DNA from 4 places in the Enterobacter nematophilus genome. Region 4 is predicted to be linked to each of the others. Evidence: predicted binding sites of a transcription regulator. Region 4 holds the regulator's gene; each other region holds the start of a gene.

Region 1 (4,213 bases), on a different contig from region 4:
GGCCCCGGTGGCAATGATTAGCGCATCGCAGGTGTACTCGCCGCTGTCGCCCGTCAGTCGGAACGGACGGTTTTGCAGGTCGACCTTGTTGATGTGGTCGAACAGGATTTCGGTTTCGAATTTAGCAGCATGCTCGTGCATGCGTTCCATCAGCAGCGGCCCGGTCAGGTCGTTCGGGTCGCCCGGCCAGTTTTCCACTTCCGTGGTGGTGGTCAGCTGACCGCCTTTTTCCATGCCTGTGATCAGTACCGGCTGCAGGTTTGCACGTGCAGCATAGACCGCCGCGGTATATCCCGCAGGTCCAGAACCAAGGATTAACAACTTACTGTGTTTGGTCGTGCCCATGAGATCCCCATTGTTGTTGGCAGGCAATGGGCTGGATTGTAGGGAATTTGTTGCCGTAAAAAAAGAGCACTGGGATTTTGCTTTCGATATATGCAATAGCTGCGCCCGATGAATCTAGCGCCGTTACATCACGTTTTCTACTGAAAACCGCTCGTTTATAAGGCAGTAAAATGAGGATTAATACCCCCCCGTAATGAATATCCGGCATCTTGTACTAAAAAACGATGTTTTGCTTTGACAATCCCCTGCGCATTTGCGAAAACATTCAAGGAAGAAAAAAACCGCGTTAACCGTATGCCGCATAGGCATGCACGTAAATGCCATTTTTACCGTGTCAGTGAAATCTACGCATGGCGTGGACAGACGCCATACGTGATGTCGGTGACAGCCTTCGGGCAGCGGTCTTCTTACCAACAGAACCCGAATCCGCATCGCGTCTATAGCCTAATAATTCGAGTTGCATGAAGGCGGCGACGCAGCGAATCCCCTGGAGCGTACATAAGTACGTGACTGGGGTGAGCGAGGAAAGCCAACGCACAGGCAACTTGAAGTATGACGGATATAATACATAACCAGGCGATGTGATGACTAACGGGTACAGGCTCTGAACAGTGATGTGCACAGGGTCCAGGCAGGAGTAGGGAAGGAATACAGAGAGACAATAATAATGGTAGATAGCAAGAAGCGCCCTGGCAAAGATCTCGACCGTATCGATCGTAACATTCTTAATGAATTGCAAAAGGATGGGCGTATTTCCAACGTCGAGCTTTCAAAACGTGTGGGACTTTCCCCGACGCCGTGCCTTGAGCGTGTGCGCCGACTGGAAAGACAGGGTTTTATTCAGGGCTATACGGCTCTGCTGAACCCGCATTATCTGGATGCCTCACTTCTGGTATTTGTTGAGATTACTCTGAATCGTGGTGCGCCGGATGTGTTTGAGCAATTTAACGCCGCTGTACAAAAACTTGAAGAAATTCAAGAGTGTCATCTGGTGTCCGGTGATTTCGACTACCTGTTGAAAACCCGTGTGCCTGATATGTCCGCCTACCGTAAGCTGCTGGGGGAAACCCTGCTGCGTCTGCCAGGCGTGAACGACACCCGTACCTATGTGGTGATGGAAGAGGTCAAACAGAGCAATCGTCTGGTTATTAAGACGCGCTAACACGGAACAGGTGCAAAATCAGCGTAGTTTGATTACACTCCTGTTAATCCATACAGCAACAGTGCCGGGGAGCCCCGGCGCTGTTGTCCGTTTTAGCAAACAGGCAGGATATGCCTGATACCTGGAGAGCCTTTCTTGAGCCAGGAATACACTGAAGACAAAGAAGTCACACTATCGAAGCTAAGCAGCGGACGTCGTCTCCTCGAGGCTTTGCTGATCGTTATTGCCCTTTTTGCCGTCTGGCTGATGGCAGCCTTACTCAGTTTCAACCCCTCCGATCCCAGCTGGTCGCAAACCGCGTGGCATGAGCCTATTCATAATTTAGGCGGCGTACCCGGAGCCTGGCTTGCGGACACGCTCTTTTTCATTTTCGGTGTGATGGCCTACACCATTCCCGTCATTATTATTGGCGGATGCTGGTTTGCATGGCGTCATCGTCAGAACGATGATTACATCGACTATTTCGCGGTTTCCCTGCGCCTGATTGGCGCGCTGGCACTGATCCTCACCTCCTGCGGGCTGGCGGCGATTAACGCCGATGATATCTGGTACTTTGCCTCCGGTGGGGTGATTGGCAGCCTGCTGAGCTCTGCGCTACAGCCGATGCTTCACAGCAGCGGCGGCACGCTGGCGCTGCTCTGCATCTGGGCGGCCGGGCTGACGCTGTTTACCGGCTGGTCATGGGTGAGCATTGCCGAGAAGATCGGCAGCTTTATTCTTACGATCCTGACTTTCGCGAGCAACCGTACCCGCCGCGACGACACGTGGGTCGATGAAGAAGAATATGAAGACGAGTACGAAGAGGAAGACGATGCCCCGGTGCAGCGTCGTGAATCTCGTCGTGCCCGTATTCTGCGCGGTGCCCTGGCGCGTCGCCAGCGCGTTGCTGAGAAATTTGCTAACCCGCTTGGACGTAAAACCGATGCGGCGCTCTTCTCCGGTAAGCGTATGGATGAAGACGAGCAGGTGGAGTACCGCGCAGCGGGTAACGCAGTAGATCCTGATGATGTGCTTTTCTCCGGCAACCGTGCGATGCCGGGTGATTTCGATGAATACGATCCGCTGCTTAACGGCCATACCGTTACCGCGCCGGTTGCCGCGGCCGCAGCCGCAACGACAGCAGCCCAGGCGTATGCCGCGCCTGTCGAAGCCGTGATGCCATCCGCGCCGGTTCCGCCTCCGGAATCCGCTATTCAGCAGCCTCAGGTTGCGTGGCAGACCGCGCCGGGTATCCACACGCCGGAGCCTGTTATCGCCCCTGAACCAGAAAGCTATATCCCTGTGCAGCAGGAGCAGTGGCAGCAGCCTTACCAGCCGCCGCAACCTGAGTATGAACCGCAGCAGTATGAGCAGCCTGTGGCCCAGCCGTATCAGGAGTACGTGCCTGAACCGGTTGAACCTGTGCAGCCTTATGTCGAGCCTCAGCCTGAACCTGAGGTGGTGGAAGAGGTGAAACCGTCTCGTCCGCCAATGTACTACTTTGAAGAAGTTGAAGAACGCCGGGCTCGTGAGCGCGAGCAGCTGGCGGCATGGTATCAGCCTGTGCCTGAACCGGTGCAGGAACCTGCTCCAAAAGCCCCGTCTGTTTCGGTTCCTCCGGTCGACCCGACGCCTGCTGTTGCCCCCGTAGCGGAAAGCGTGAAGCAGGCTACCGCGGCCGCAGCGGCGGCGGCACCTGTCTTTAGCCTGGCAACGGGCGGTGCGCCGCGTCCTCAGGTAAAAGAGGGAATTGGTCCGCAGCTGCCTCGCCCTAACCGCGTCCGCGTTCCAACCCGTCGTGAGCTTGCCTCCTATGGGATCAAGCTGCCTTCCCAGCGGATGGCCGAAGAAAAAGCGCGTGAGACGGACTACGAGGATGACGCTGATGAAATGCAGCAGGACGAGCTGGCCCGCCAGTTCGCCGCGCAGCAGAATCAGCGCTACGGTGAAGACTATCAGCACGATGAACCGATGCTGGAAGACGAAGATGACGCGGCTGAAGCCGAATTAGCGCGTCAGTTCGCGGCAACCCAGCAGCAGCGTTACTCCGGTGAACAGCCTGCTGGCGCGAACCCGTTCTCATTATCGGATTTCAAGTTCTCGCCGATGAAAGATCTGGTGGATGATGGCCCGAGCGAACCTCTGTTCACCCCAAGCGTGATGCCGGAAGCAGAGCCTGTGCGCCAGCAGCCAGCGCCGCAGGCACAGACATACGCGCAGCCGCAGCAACCTGTTCAGCAGCCGTATGCGCAACCGCAGCAGCCACAACAACAGCCGCCGCAGTTCCAGCAGCCAGCGCCACAGCCGCAGGAGAGCCTCATTCACCCGCTGCTGATGCGTAACGGTGACAGCCGTCCGCTGCAGCGTCCGAGCACGCCGCTGCCGTCGCTGGATCTGCTGACGCCGCCACCGGCTGAAGTCGAACCGGTTGATACGTTTGCCCTGGAGCAGATGGCCCGTCTGGTGGAAGCCCGCCTGGCAGACTTCCGCATCAAGGCGGATGTGGTGAACTACTCACCCGGTCCTGTGATCACCCGTTTCGAACTGAACCTGGCGCCGGGCGTCAAAGCCGCGCGTATTTCTAACCTGTCCCGCGACCTGGCGCGTTCTCTGTCGACCGTGGCGGTACGTGTGGTGGAAGTGATTCCGGGTAAACCGTACGTTGGCCTTGAGCTGCCGAACAAGAAACGTCAGACCGTTTACCTGCGTGAAGTGCTGGATAACACC
Region 2 (4,213 bases), on a different contig from region 4:
CATGGCAATGGTGGCATAAACGTCTGCCATCGCGTCGTGGGCATTACTGTGCTCGATGCCGTTGGCTCGCGTCAGGTGTTCCAGCCGGAAGCTGGTCAGCCCTTCCTCATTTTCCGGCCAGTTGATGCCTTCAGGGCGCAGGGCATAACAGGCGCGCATGATGTCGAGCAGATCCCAGCGTGAATTGCGGTTCTGCCAGCTCCAGGCGTACGGATCGTAGAAATTGCGATAGAAGATATTGCGCGTCACTTCATCGTCAAAACGGATGTTGTTGTAACCGACCACGCAGGTATTGGGAACGGTAAACAGATCGTGGATGCGGCGGGCGAACTCTGCTTCGTTAACGCCTTTTTCCCGCGCTTCCTGCGGTGTGATCCCGGTGACCATCACCGCGCCAGGCTGCGGCAGGTAGTCATCAGCAGGCTTACAGTAAAAAACCTCGGGTTCGCCAATAATGTTGAATTCGTCGTCGGTACGGATGGCGGCAAACTGCGCCGGCCGGTCCAGCGCCGGATGGGTGCCAAAGGTTTCGTAGTCGTGGAATAAAAAAGTCGGGCGTGCGGCAGAGTCAGACACCAGTAATACCATCCTGTTAAAAAATGACGTCACTATGGTAAACGATCGTGCGGGTCAGACCGAATAAAAAGCGCCGCCGCGGCGCAAATTTGCGAGACAGCTTCCGCGGAAAACCTGCGTTCTGTCACATTTTTTTGCAATTAAGCCAGGTAACGACACCAGAACTCCCGTAAAAAGGTCATCGATTTTTAATGACCTGAGGATATACCGTTGAAACGCCGTCTGTTTATTGCTGTTTCTTTACTCGCTTCGAGTATCTCATCTGCCTTTGCGGCCGAACCACTGGATTTTTCGCCGCAGCCTCCGGCCATTCAGGCGGGGTCATGGGTGCTGATGGATTACACAACTGGTCAAATTTTAACGGCGGGCAACGAACATCAGCAACGTAATCCGGCGAGCCTCACCAAGCTGATGACGGGCTATGTGGTCGATCGGGCCATTGACAGCCATCGCATTACGCCGGATGACATTGTCACAGTAGGTCGGGACGCGTGGGCAAAGGGCAACCCGGTTTTTGACGGTTCGTCGCTGATGTTCCTGAAAGAGGGCGATCGCGTCACCGTGCGTGACTTAAGCCGCGGTCTGATTGTCGATTCCGGCAACGATGCCTGCGTGGCGCTGGCCGACCACGTGGCGGGCGGGCAGCCGCAGTTTGTGAAGATGATGAACGACTACGTGCAGAAGCTGAACCTGCGCGATACGCACTTTGAAACCGTCCACGGTCTGGACGCGCCGGGCCAGCACAGCTCGGCCTATGACCTGGCCGTGCTCTCCCGGGCCATCATTCACGGTGAGCCAGAGTTTTACCATATGTACAGCGAAAAGAGCCTCACCTGGAACGGCATCACCCAGCAAAACCGTAACGGCCTGCTGTGGGACAAAACCATGAACGTGGACGGCCTGAAAACGGGGCACACCTCAGGCGCAGGCTTTAACCTTATTGCCTCCGCGGTGGACGGCCAGCGTCGTTTGATTGCGGTGGTGATGGGCGCGGACAGCCCGAAAGGGCGCGAGGACCAGGCGCGTAAGCTACTGCACTGGGGACAACAGAACTTCGATACGGTGCAGATCCTGCATAACGGTAAAAAAGTGGGGACAGAGCGTATCTGGTACGGCGATAAAGAACAGGTAAATCTGGGTACGGATCAGGACTTCTGGCTGGCGTTACCGAAAGCAGAAGTGCAGAACATCAAGGCTAAATACGTTCTGGATAAAAAAGAGCTGGAAGCGCCGATTGCCGCGCATCAGCGGGTCGGGGAGATCCAGCTCTATGACCGCGACAAGGTCGTGGCGCACTGGCCTCTGGTCACTCTGGAAGCCGTTGATAAGGGCGGCGTATTCTCACGCCTGAGCGATTATCTTCACCACACGCTGTAACCGCTGATGGGCAGACTGGCAGGGTTGCGAGTCTGCTCACATAATAAACACTCCTCGTTTGCCGGTAATAGAAATCCTGCTTTATAGTGTATAAATATACAGTGATAATCGGAGGCAGCATGGACTACAGCATCACGCAGCAACAGAAACGTAAGATTGCGGGTTTTCATCTTGTAGGGCCGTGGGAAAAAACGGTCAAGCAGGGCTTTGAACAGCTGGTCATGTGGGTGGACGGGCGTCACATTGAGCCGCTGGAGTGGGTGGCGGTCTATTACGATAATCCCGATGAGATTCCGGCAGAAAAACTGCGCTGCGATACGGCCGTTACGGTACCGGATGATTTTGTCATCCCGGAAAACAGCGAAGGGGTGATGATGACGGAAATCGCGGCTGGTGATTATGCCGTGGCGACGGCGCGCGTGGAAAACTACGACTTTGCGACCCCGTGGTATCAGTTCTTTAATTCTTTACTGCAGGATAATAAATACCAGATGGCGCTTAAGCCCTGCTTCGAACGCTATCTCAACGATGGCAACGCGGACGGCTACTGGGATATCGAAATGTTTATCGCGGTAGAGCACAAAACGGTTTAAGCCTGCTTAATGAAGGGTTTTTAAGCCGGGAGCGATCCGCCCGGCTGAAAACACAGTACAATTGTGATTTGCCGTGTTGCTGGAGAGCGGGTGTGCGTCCCGACAAATCATTAACCCCTTTTGAAATTCGCTTATATAAACATTACCGCGTGGTGCACGGGTGTCGCATCGCGCTGGCGTTCGTGTTGACCTTTGTACTGGTCCGGTTGCTGGATATACCTGAAGGTACGTGGCCGCTTATCACGCTGGTGGTGGTGATGGGGCCTATCTCATTTTGGGGAAACGTTGTCCCGCGCGCCTTCGAGCGCATTGGCGGAACCGTTCTTGGCTCTGCCCTGGGGCTTATTGCCCTGAAGCTGGAGCTCATCTCATTTCCGGTGATGCTGGCATGGTGCGGTGCCGCCATGTTCCTGTGCGGCTGGCTGGCGCTGGGCAAACGGCCTTATCAGGCGCTGCTGATTGGTATCACCCTTGCGGTCGTGGTCGGCGCGCCCGCCGGGGATATGACCACGGCGCTGTGGCGAAGCGGAGATGTTATTCTGGGCTCGCTGCTCGCCATGCTGTTTACCGGCATCTGGCCGCAGCGCGCTTTTCTGCACTGGCGTATCCAGATGGCTAACTACGTCACGGCGTTTAACCGCGTCTACCAGGCGGGGTTTTCACCGAATCTGGTTGAGCGTCCCCGGCTGGAAAAGCATCTGCAAACCATCCTCAACGACGTGGTCAAAATGCGCGGCCTGATAGTACCAGCCAGTAAAGAGACCCATATTCAGAAAGCGATTTTCGAAGCTATCCAGACGGTCAGCCGCAATCTGGTGTGCATGCTTGAACTGCAAATCAACGCGCACTGGGCCACGCGCCCCAGCCATCTGTTGATGCTCAACGCCCAGACCCTCAAAGAGACGCAGATGATGACGCAGCAAACCCTGCTGACCATCGCCCATGCGCTCTATGAAGGCAACCCGCAGCCCGTGCTGGCGAACAGCGAGCGTCTCAACGAAATCGTGGCGGAACTGAAGCAGTTAATCAACGAGCGGCAGGGCGATAACGTGGCGGAAACGCCCATTCATGGCTATGTCTGGCTGAGCCTGGAGCTTGCGCGACAGCTTGAGCTGCTATCGCACCTGATTTGTCGGGCGCTGCGCAAATAAAACGCGGATGTGACGCCTGCTGCTTCGATTCAGCAGCAATTGGGGTTATGATAGCTTTAAACGATATAGCCATTGTCATTCGCAGCCGCTGTCAGTAAGGTTATTGTTACAACGGTTGCTTTAACGAATCCGAATCTCACATTATCAGGGGTGTATAAAATGGAAACTATCAAGCCTTCGTTCCAGGATGTTCTGGAATTCGTCCGCCTGTTCCGCCGCAAAAACAAACTGCAGCGTGAAATTCAGGACGTTGAGAAGAAGATCCGTGACAACCAGAAACGTGTTCTGCTGCTCGACAACCTGAGCGACTACATCAAGCCGGGCATGAGCGTTGAAGCTATTCAGGGCATCATCGCCAGCATGAAGAGCGACTATGAAGACCGCGTTGATGACTACATCATCAAAAATGCCGAGCTGTCCAAAGAGCGTCGCGACATCTCTAAAAAGCTGAAAGTGATGGGCGAAATCAAAAACGCCGAAGCAAAAAGCGAGTAATCGCAGCGAATTGTGAAAAAG
Region 3 (4,213 bases), on a different contig from region 4:
TGACGGAAGGCGTGGACGTCGCGATACGGCTGAGCAGTGAGCCCCCGCAGGCGCATGCGGCTCGCGTGCTGGCGCGTATTGAAGCCGCGCTGTTTGCCTCCCCCGGTTTTCAGGCTGTGCACGACGTGAGCGAGCTGACGACGCTGCCCCATGTGCGGTTTAGCGGCATCCCGCTGGATGCCCCCCTGCGGCTAATCTCTGGTGAAGAAACGATTGCGGTAAACGTGAATACCGTTTTCCGCGCCAACACCAGCGACGCGCTGCTACAGGCGCTGGAGGCCGGGATCGGTATCGGCGGTATGCAGCGACCGCTTGCGGCCAGGCCGCTGCAAACCGGCACGCTGGTGCCGGTACTGCCCGACTGGCGGTTGCCCGATCGCTTCCTCTATGCCGTCTACCCTGACGCCCGCTTTATTCCGCAACGCGTCAGAAAAGCCGTCAGCGTAATCGAGCAACTGCTGATTGAGCGCGCGGAGCATGCCCCCGCAAAATAACCGCTTCCTACCGCGCCACCGGTAAATCCGCGTAACGCGTCGTATAGGCCGGTGACAGCATCTCACGCTTCATCGCCCAGGCTTTCTCAATCCCCTGCCCGGCAAACCAAATCTTCCCTTTGCCGGAATGATTCAGGCTGTCGATCGTCGCCATCAGCGCCGCGCTGTTGGCGCACAGGCGGTTATCGTCAAACAAATTAAGCTGGGCAACGCCGCTGCTGAAAAAGTCTGCCAGCATCACCCCCGCTTTCATATAGCGATATCCGTCAAGCCAGATACGCCCCAGCGCCTCGGTGGCGGCACGGATGATATCGCGCGAATCATTGGTGGGCGTCATCAGGGTGACGGAAGCCTGATTGCCGTAATAAATTTCGTTGTCCGCATGCGGGCTGGTGCGCACAAACACGCTGATAAAGCGGCAGTACTGATGCTCGCCGCGCAGTTTCTCCGCTGCGCGTTCCGCGTAGGCGCAAATGGCCTGATGCATCTCCTCGTATTGCGTTATACGGTGTCCAAACGAACGGCTACAGATAATTTGCTGCTTCGTAGGAGTAAACTCTTCCAGATCGAGGCAGGGCTCACCGCGAAGCTCGCGCGCCGTGCGCTCCATGACCACGTTAAAATGTTTGCGGATGACCCAGGATGACGCTTCCGCCAGCTCCAGCGCCGTGGTTATCCCCATCGCGTTAAGCTTTTTCGTGATGCGTCGGCCTACGCCCCACACCTCCTCCACCGGAACCTTTGCCAGCAGCTTACGCTGCCGTCCTCGATCAGAGAGATCGACCACGCCACGGGTGGCTGACCACCGCTTCGCCGCATAGTTGGCCAGCTTCGCCAGCGTTTTGGTCGGCGCAATCCCGACGCCAACGGTTAAGCCCGTATTTTTAAAAACCTGCGTGCGCATCTGATGGCCGAACGCTTCCAGCGACATGCAGTTGCTGACACCCGAAACGTTTACAAATGCTTCATCGATGGAGTAAATCTCAATGGCCGGCGCGAGATCGGTCAGCGTCTGCATCACCCGGCTGCTGAGATCGGCATACAGCGCATAGTTCGAGCTAAAGACGTAAACCCGTGACGGATAACTCTTCTCTTTGAATTTAAAATAGGGTTCCCCCATTTTTATGCCGAACTGCTTTGCCTCCCGCGACAGCGAAATAATGCAGCCGTCGTTATTGGACACCACCACGATGGGCTTACCCACCAGATCGGGGCGAAACACCCTCTCGCAGGAGGCATAGAAGCTATTCACATCAACCAGCGCGAACATGTTTATGCGTTTTGAGCGTATGAGTGACGACACCGAAGATTTGCAGCTCCTCTTCGGACTGAAAGGCGATCGGCTGATAGCGGGCATTACGCGGCAGCAGCCGCAGAACCGGGCGGGTCTGTAGCTCTTTCACCGTAAACTCGCCGCCGACCGACGCCACAACAATGTCACCGTGTTCGGCATTTAACGAGCGGTCTACCACCAGCAGATCGCCGTCGCTAATCCCCGCGCCGATCATGGAGTCCCCGCTCACTTTGATAAAGTAGGTCGCACTGGGGTGCCTGACTGCCAGCCGGTTAAGATCGAGACGATCCTCCACATAATCCTGCGCAGGGCTTGGAAAACCACAGGCAACGCGCTCAAGATAGAGAGGTAATTCAATATGTTGCTTTGGATGATAAGAAAAGAGAGTGTCCATAAATGCCTTTCCCGCCAGATACTGTATATAAACACAGTATTACGGATTACGGCACAGGATCAAGGTCATTTCCGACAAAGACCGCAAACGCGTTGAAGTTTGAGCGGATTTAATTTAGCAACCTCTTCTGCGGGCGATCGCAGATGGGTTAAGCAAAAGTCATAACCAAGTCATTAATAAACACTTTAAAATCACTTAAAGTTAAAATCAAAAGATCACCAAATCACTATGCAAACACTATTAATTGACTTTTTGATAAGAGTAACGCATATTTCAGGACACGAATTATCAAGACTTTTGGAGGACGTTTTCTATGCCAGCCCGTGACTATCCCGACAAGCGAGTTGCCCGCGGTTTAGCAAAGGAGGCCGATCTCAGGATGTTGAGCGCCCGCATCGAGCCTGACCTGATGGAGTACATCAGAATCACCGCCTTTGAGACGCGAAAAAGCAAGCAGGAGATTGTGGCAGAAGCGTTAGCGCTTCACAGACAGCAAAGTCAATGCGGAGTCTGAGCAGGCAAAGCCTGAAAGTGTCCTTCCGGCTTTGCCCATGCTGTGATTAACCCATCAGAGCATTCAGTTTTTCAAGTGCTTCAGGCGGCAATTGCACCTCTCCCGCCGCGAGGTTTTGCCGCAGATGCGCCACGGATGAAGTGCCGGGGATCAGCAGGATGTTCGGTGAACGTTGCAGCAGCCATGCCAGCGCAACCTGCATCGCCGTTGCGCCCAGGGAATCCGCGACGGCCTGCAGGCCGGTGGACTGCAGCGGCGTGAAGCCTCCCAACGGGAAGAACGGCACATACGCAATCCCCTGCTGCGCCAGTAAATCCACCAGCGCATCGTCGCCGCGGTTCACGATGTTGTACATGTTCTGCACGCAGACGATCTGCACCATCTTCCGCGCTTCCGCCACCTGCGTGGCCGTGACGTTGCTCAGGCCAATGTGGCGCACCAGCCCTTGCTGCTGTAATTCTGCGAGGGTGGTAAGCGGTTCAGCAATCGATCCTTCTGCCGGGCCGTGTGCGCTAAACATGATCCGCAGATTCACCACGTCCAGCACATCCAGCTTCAGGTTGCGCAGGTTGTCATGCACCGCCTTGGTCAGCTCCTGCGCGGAAAAGGCCGGCAGCCAGGCCCCTTTGTCATCGCGACGAGCGCCGATCTTGGTGACGAGGGTGAGATCGTCCCGGTAAGGATGAAGCGCCTCGCAGATCAGCTGGTTCGTCACATGCGGGCCATAAAAATCGCTGGTATCGATATGATTCACACCCGCCGCCACGGCTTCGCGCAGTACGTCCAGCGCGGCCTGTTTATCCTTCGGCGGGCCAAATACGCCCGGCCCGGCAAGCTGCATTGCCCCGTAGCCCAGTCGTTTAACCGTTCGCGTTCCGAGCGCGTACGTCCCGCTTTTATCAATGCTGCTCATGTTAACCTTCCTCATAAAATGATCCGGATTTACAACAGGTTCCTGACCGAAGCCCTAAGTTAAGCGCGAGTTAAATTAAAGTTTAAATTCTATACGACGATAGTATGGGTGTACCTCTGCATCTTTTCTAACGGACGACCGCTATGCTGAAAAATCTGCACGTGATTACCGGAATTATCTTTGCCCTCACCATATTCTGTCTGCTGCAAGTTGTCACGGGAGGGTTGTTCTACTCTGCCGTCAGCAACGATCGCCATAACTTCCAGAACTCCGGCGTGCTGAATGCCCAGCAGGAAAGCCTGAGCGACAGCGTGAACACGCTGGTGAAAACGCGCGTTACCGTCACCCGCGTGGCGATCCGCTACCTGAAGAACCAGCGCGACCCGGCATCCCTTGCCGCGATTAATAAACTGCTTGGCACCGCAGGCGACTCGCTGGCTAAAGCTGAAGCCTATAACAAAGAATGGCAGAAAATGCCGCAGGTTAACGGCCAGAATGCGGCGTTAACCGACGAGATGCAGAAGTCATGGAATCAGATGCACGAGGTGATGCGTTTGTCGATTGAGTATCTGCGTGCCGACAACTACCAGGCCTATGGCGATCT
Region 4 (4,213 bases):
TTCCATCACGTGCTCATAGCCAATGTAAATTGGCACCAGCGTAATCGGACGGGTTCCTCCGCGCAGCATCGCCTGAATGGTCATCGACAGCGTGCCGGTCTTCGGATCGAGCAAACGACCGGTACGGGAACGACCACCCTCCACGAAGTACTCTACGGAATAGCCGCGGCTGAACAGCTCGCCGAGATACTCGCGGAACACGGTGGAGTAGAGCTTGTTGCCCTTAAAGGTACGACGAATAAAGAACGCACCCAGGCGGCGGAAGATCGGGCCTGCTGGCCAGAAGTTCAGGTTAATACCGGCGGCAATGTGCGGCGGTACCAGCCCCTGATGATAGAGCACATAGGAGAGAAGCAGGTAGTCCATGTGGCTGCGGTGGCAGGGGACATAGACAATCTCATGGCCGTCGTGCGCCAGCTGCCGCACACGTTCGGCGTTATGCACGTTGATGCCCTGATACAGGCGGTTCCAGGTAAAGCCGAGAATACGATCGGAAAGACGAATCATCTCGTAAGAGAAGTTCGCTGCGATCTCTTCCATCAGCGCAATGGCGTTCTGCTGGGCTTTCTCATGGGAAATTTTCTTGCTGCGCGCTTCGTCTTCAACGGCGCGAGCAATCGCTTTAGAGGCCAGCAGCTTGTTGAACAGGTCCTGACGCGCAGGGAGACGCGGTCCTACGGCCGCCAGGCGCTGACGGGCGAAGTGCATACGCGCCACGCGCGCCAGTTTTTGCGCGATGATCTTGTCCGTGCCGTGCTCGTCCGCCATTCGGCGAAGGGAGACGGAAGGGGAGAAGCGCACAAAGCTGTCGCGTCCCAGCCAGGAGACCGCGAAGAACTTCTGGATGCCGTTAAGCATGCGCAGCGGCGGGTTCTCTTCGCCTTTTTCGCGGCCCGGACGGCGACCAAACATCACCGATACCGGCACCATCTGTACATCCAGGTCAGGATTGCTGCGGTGCAGGTCGAGATAGTCGTGGAACAGCTTGATGGACTCTTCTTTCGGCGTGTAATAGGTGAACACGCGCGGCCCACCGTGGATGAACACGTAGCGCGGCAGCAAAGTGCCGTCAACTTCCAGCGGTTCAAGAGGGTCGGGTAAATCATGCGCCAGACACTGGGCGCGAAGCGTTAGCAGGTCCGCCTTCGAGTTATAAGGCAAAACGTACATAATAGGGCGCGACGTATCGAGCCCCAGTTCCAGCGCGGGTTCTGCTGGGATAGACTTGCTTTTTACCAGTATGCTTAATGGTAAATTAAGTAATTTGTAGTAAATTCGTGGCCAGCCGGACATAAACGATGTAAAGCCTCTGGTTAATAATGCAATTGCGGCGCAAGGATAACAGAAAGCGCGCAAAATTTCTGTTGTTACCCGTCATACTTCAGGCGGCAGCGAAACGCGCTTCAGCCCCTGTTACTGACGCTCTTTTTTAAAAAAGGTTCTTTTAATGGCCAATAATACCACTGGGTTAACGCGTATCATCAAAGCTGCCGGCTATTCGTGGAAAGGTTTCCGTGCCGCCTGGGTTAATGAAGCTGCTTTTCGCCAGGAAGGTGTCGCCGCTATCGTCGCGGTTATCATCGCCTGTTTCCTTGATGTAGATGCCATTACCCGCGTGCTTCTCATCGGTTCCGTACTTCTGGTGATGATAGTGGAAATTCTCAATAGCGCTATTGAGGCTGTGGTCGACCGGATCGGCTCTGATTTCCACGAGCTCTCTGGCCGCGCGAAAGATATGGGCTCTGCCGCTGTGCTGCTGGCGATTATCACAGCAGCCATTACCTGGGTCACGCTGCTTTGGTCACATTTCCGATGAGCCTCGAGGAATAATTAAGTCCCTGGTTTTTTGTGCAGTTTTTGGTTCCAAAATCGCCTTTGACTGTATATACTCACAGCATAACTGTATATACACCCAGGGGGCGGAATGAAAGCATTAACGACCAGGCAGCAAGAGGTGTTTGATCTCATTCGGGATCATATCGGCCAGACGGGTATGCCACCCACGCGTGCGGAAATCGCGCAGCGTCTGGGCTTCCGTTCTCCGAATGCTGCCGAGGAACACCTGAAAGCGCTGGCGCGTAAGGGTGTAATTGAGATTGTGTCAGGCGCGTCGCGTGGTATCCGCCTGCTGGTGGAAGAAGAGACGGGCATTCCGCTGATTGGCCGCGTTGCCGCAGGTGAACCGCTGCTGGCACAACAGCATATAGAAGGTCACTACCAGGTCGATCCTGGTATGTTCAAGCCGAGCGCTGATTTCCTGCTGCGCGTTAGCGGGATGTCGATGAAAGACATCGGCATTCTTGATGGCGACCTGCTGGCCGTTCACAAAACGCAGGATGTGCGAAACGGCCAGGTGGTGGTTGCGCGCATTGATGACGAAGTGACCGTTAAACGCCTGAAAAAACAGGGTAACACCGTTCAGCTGTTGCCTGAAAACAACGAGTTCACCCCGATTGTGGTCGACCTCCGCGAACAGAGCTTCTCTATTGAAGGTCTGGCGGTTGGCGTGATTCGCAACGGCGAATGGCTGTAATCTCTTCCTGACAGGCTACGCTTCCGCTGTAGCCTGCTTCATTTTCCATTCCCGGTATTTCTCATGTCACTGCTGACGGCATCTGATAAGGCATTGTGGCGTCTTGCCCTGCCGATGATTTTCTCCAATATCACCGTGCCCTTGCTGGGTCTGGTCGATACGGCCGTTATTGGTCATCTCGATTCCCCTGTTTATCTTGGCGGCGTGGCGATTGGCGCGACGGCAACCAGCTTCCTGTTTATGCTGCTGCTGTTTTTACGTATGAGCACTACCGGGCTCACGGCACAGGCGTATGGTGCGAAAGACCCGTTACGTCTGGCGCGTGCGCTGGTGCAGCCGCTGATCCTGGCGCTAGGCGCGGGGATGTTGATTGTTTTACTGCGCACGCCCCTGATTGACCTTGCGCTCCATGTTGTTGGCGGTAGTGAGGCGGTACTGGAGCAGGCGCGTCGCTTCCTGGAAATCCGCTGGCTCAGCGCGCCCGCTTCGCTGGCAAACCTGGTTCTGCTGGGGTGGCTACTGGGCGTGCAGTACGCCCGTGCGCCAGTGATTTTGCTGGTCGTGGGAAACCTTCTCAACATTGTGCTCGATCTCTGGCTGGTGATGGGACTGCATATGGACGTGCGCGGGGCGGCGCTGGCGACGGCGATTGCCGAATACGGAACATTTTTCATTGGCTTGTGGATGGTCTGGCGCGTGCTGGCGATGCGCGGGATCTCCCTTGCGCTGCTCAAAAACGCATGGCGCGGCAATATCCGCAGGCTGCTGGCGCTCAACCGTGACATCATGCTGCGCTCGCTGCTGCTGCAGCTCTGTTTCGGCGCGCTGACGGTTTTTGGTGCCCGTCTTGGGCCCGAGATCGTCGCGGTGAATGCGGTCCTGATGACATTACTGACCTTTACCGCCTACGCGCTGGACGGCTTCGCCTATGCCGTTGAGGCGCATTCCGGGCAGGCGTACGGTGCGCGGGAAGGTGGGCAGCTTCGGGATGTCTGGCGAGCAGCCTGTCGACAAGCGGGACTGGTGGCGCTGGCGTTTGCACTGATTTACGCCTGTTTTGGCCGTGACATTATTGCATTACTCACTTCGTTACCGGCTTTACGCGAACTGGCGGACCACTACATCGTCTGGCAGGTGATCTTGCCGGTGGTGGGCGTCTGGTGCTATCTGCTGGACGGCATGTTTATCGGTGCAACGCGCGGGGCGGAGATGCGTAACAGTATGGCGGTCGCGGCGGCGGGGTTTGGTTTGACGCTGCTGACGCTTCCCTGGCTGGGTAATCACGGTTTGTGGCTGGCGCTTGCGGTATTCCTCTCCCTGCGCGGCCTGTCGCTTGCCTTTATCTGGCATCGGCACTGGCAAAATAATACCTGGCTTCCCTCCCGTCACGATATATCGTGACGGTTAAAGATTCCGAATATGAAATTAACCGCCGAATCCTTAGCTACAATTATTATCACGTCCAGCAGAAAAGAACGTAACGGACGTTACGACCCGACGCTTAACTAAGAGGACACGATGATGAATAAAGACGAAATCGGCGGCAACTGGAAGCAGTTCAAAGGTAAAGCGAAAGAACAGTGGGGTAAGCTGACTGATGACGATATGACCGTCATTGAAGGCAAACGCGATCAGCTTGTCGGTAAAATTCAGGAACGTTACGGCTACGAGAAAGATCAG

What was found. Region 4 encodes LexA, which represses DNA repair genes until DNA is damaged. Its sites were predicted from a motif close to TNCTGTATGTACATACAGNA; they were not measured.
Region 1: OSH03_RS04785 (DNA translocase FtsK 4TM domain-containing protein) is a predicted target of LexA. The motif match lies at 1,546-1,565, and genes of this name have one in related genera.
Region 2: sbmC (DNA gyrase inhibitor SbmC) is a predicted target of LexA. The motif match lies at 2,038-2,057, and genes of this name have one in related genera.
Region 3: umuD (translesion error-prone DNA polymerase V autoproteolytic subunit) is a predicted target of LexA. The motif match lies at 2,202-2,221, and genes of this name have one in related genera.

What each region holds. Positions count from the first base shown of each region.
Region 1 is NZ_JAPKNE010000001.1:1,004,322-1,008,534, reverse strand. Features, by position in the region: gene trxB (thioredoxin-disulfide reductase) at 1-345, opposite strand, end outside; gene lrp (leucine-responsive transcriptional regulator Lrp) at 1,013-1,507, shown strand; gene OSH03_RS04785 (DNA translocase FtsK 4TM domain-containing protein) at 1,643-4,213, shown strand, end outside.
Region 2 is NZ_JAPKNE010000002.1:342,030-346,242, forward strand. Features, by position in the region: gene sbcB (exodeoxyribonuclease I) at 1-588, opposite strand, end outside; gene dacD (serine-type D-Ala-D-Ala carboxypeptidase DacD) at 787-1,953, shown strand; gene sbmC (DNA gyrase inhibitor SbmC) at 2,073-2,546, shown strand; gene OSH03_RS08285 (FUSC family protein) at 2,639-3,697, shown strand; gene OSH03_RS08290 (DUF496 family protein) at 3,857-4,192, shown strand.
Region 3 is NZ_JAPKNE010000001.1:500,631-504,843, forward strand. Features, by position in the region: gene OSH03_RS02295 (LysR family transcriptional regulator) at 1-494, shown strand, start outside; gene umuC (translesion error-prone DNA polymerase V subunit UmuC) at 502-1,764, opposite strand; gene umuD (translesion error-prone DNA polymerase V autoproteolytic subunit) at 1,748-2,182, opposite strand; gene OSH03_RS02310 (hypothetical protein) at 2,496-2,696, shown strand; gene OSH03_RS02315 (aldo/keto reductase family oxidoreductase) at 2,743-3,609, opposite strand; gene tcp (methyl-accepting chemotaxis citrate transducer) at 3,753-4,213, shown strand, end outside.
Region 4 is NZ_JAPKNE010000010.1:69,727-73,939, reverse strand. Features, by position in the region: gene plsB (glycerol-3-phosphate 1-O-acyltransferase PlsB) at 1-1,293, opposite strand, end outside; gene OSH03_RS19725 (diacylglycerol kinase) at 1,448-1,816, shown strand; gene lexA (transcriptional repressor LexA) at 1,925-2,533, shown strand; gene dinF (MATE family efflux transporter DinF) at 2,597-3,934, shown strand; partial or broken gene OSH03_RS22120 (hypothetical protein) at 3,931-4,005, shown strand; gene OSH03_RS19710 (CsbD family protein) at 4,055-4,213, shown strand, end outside.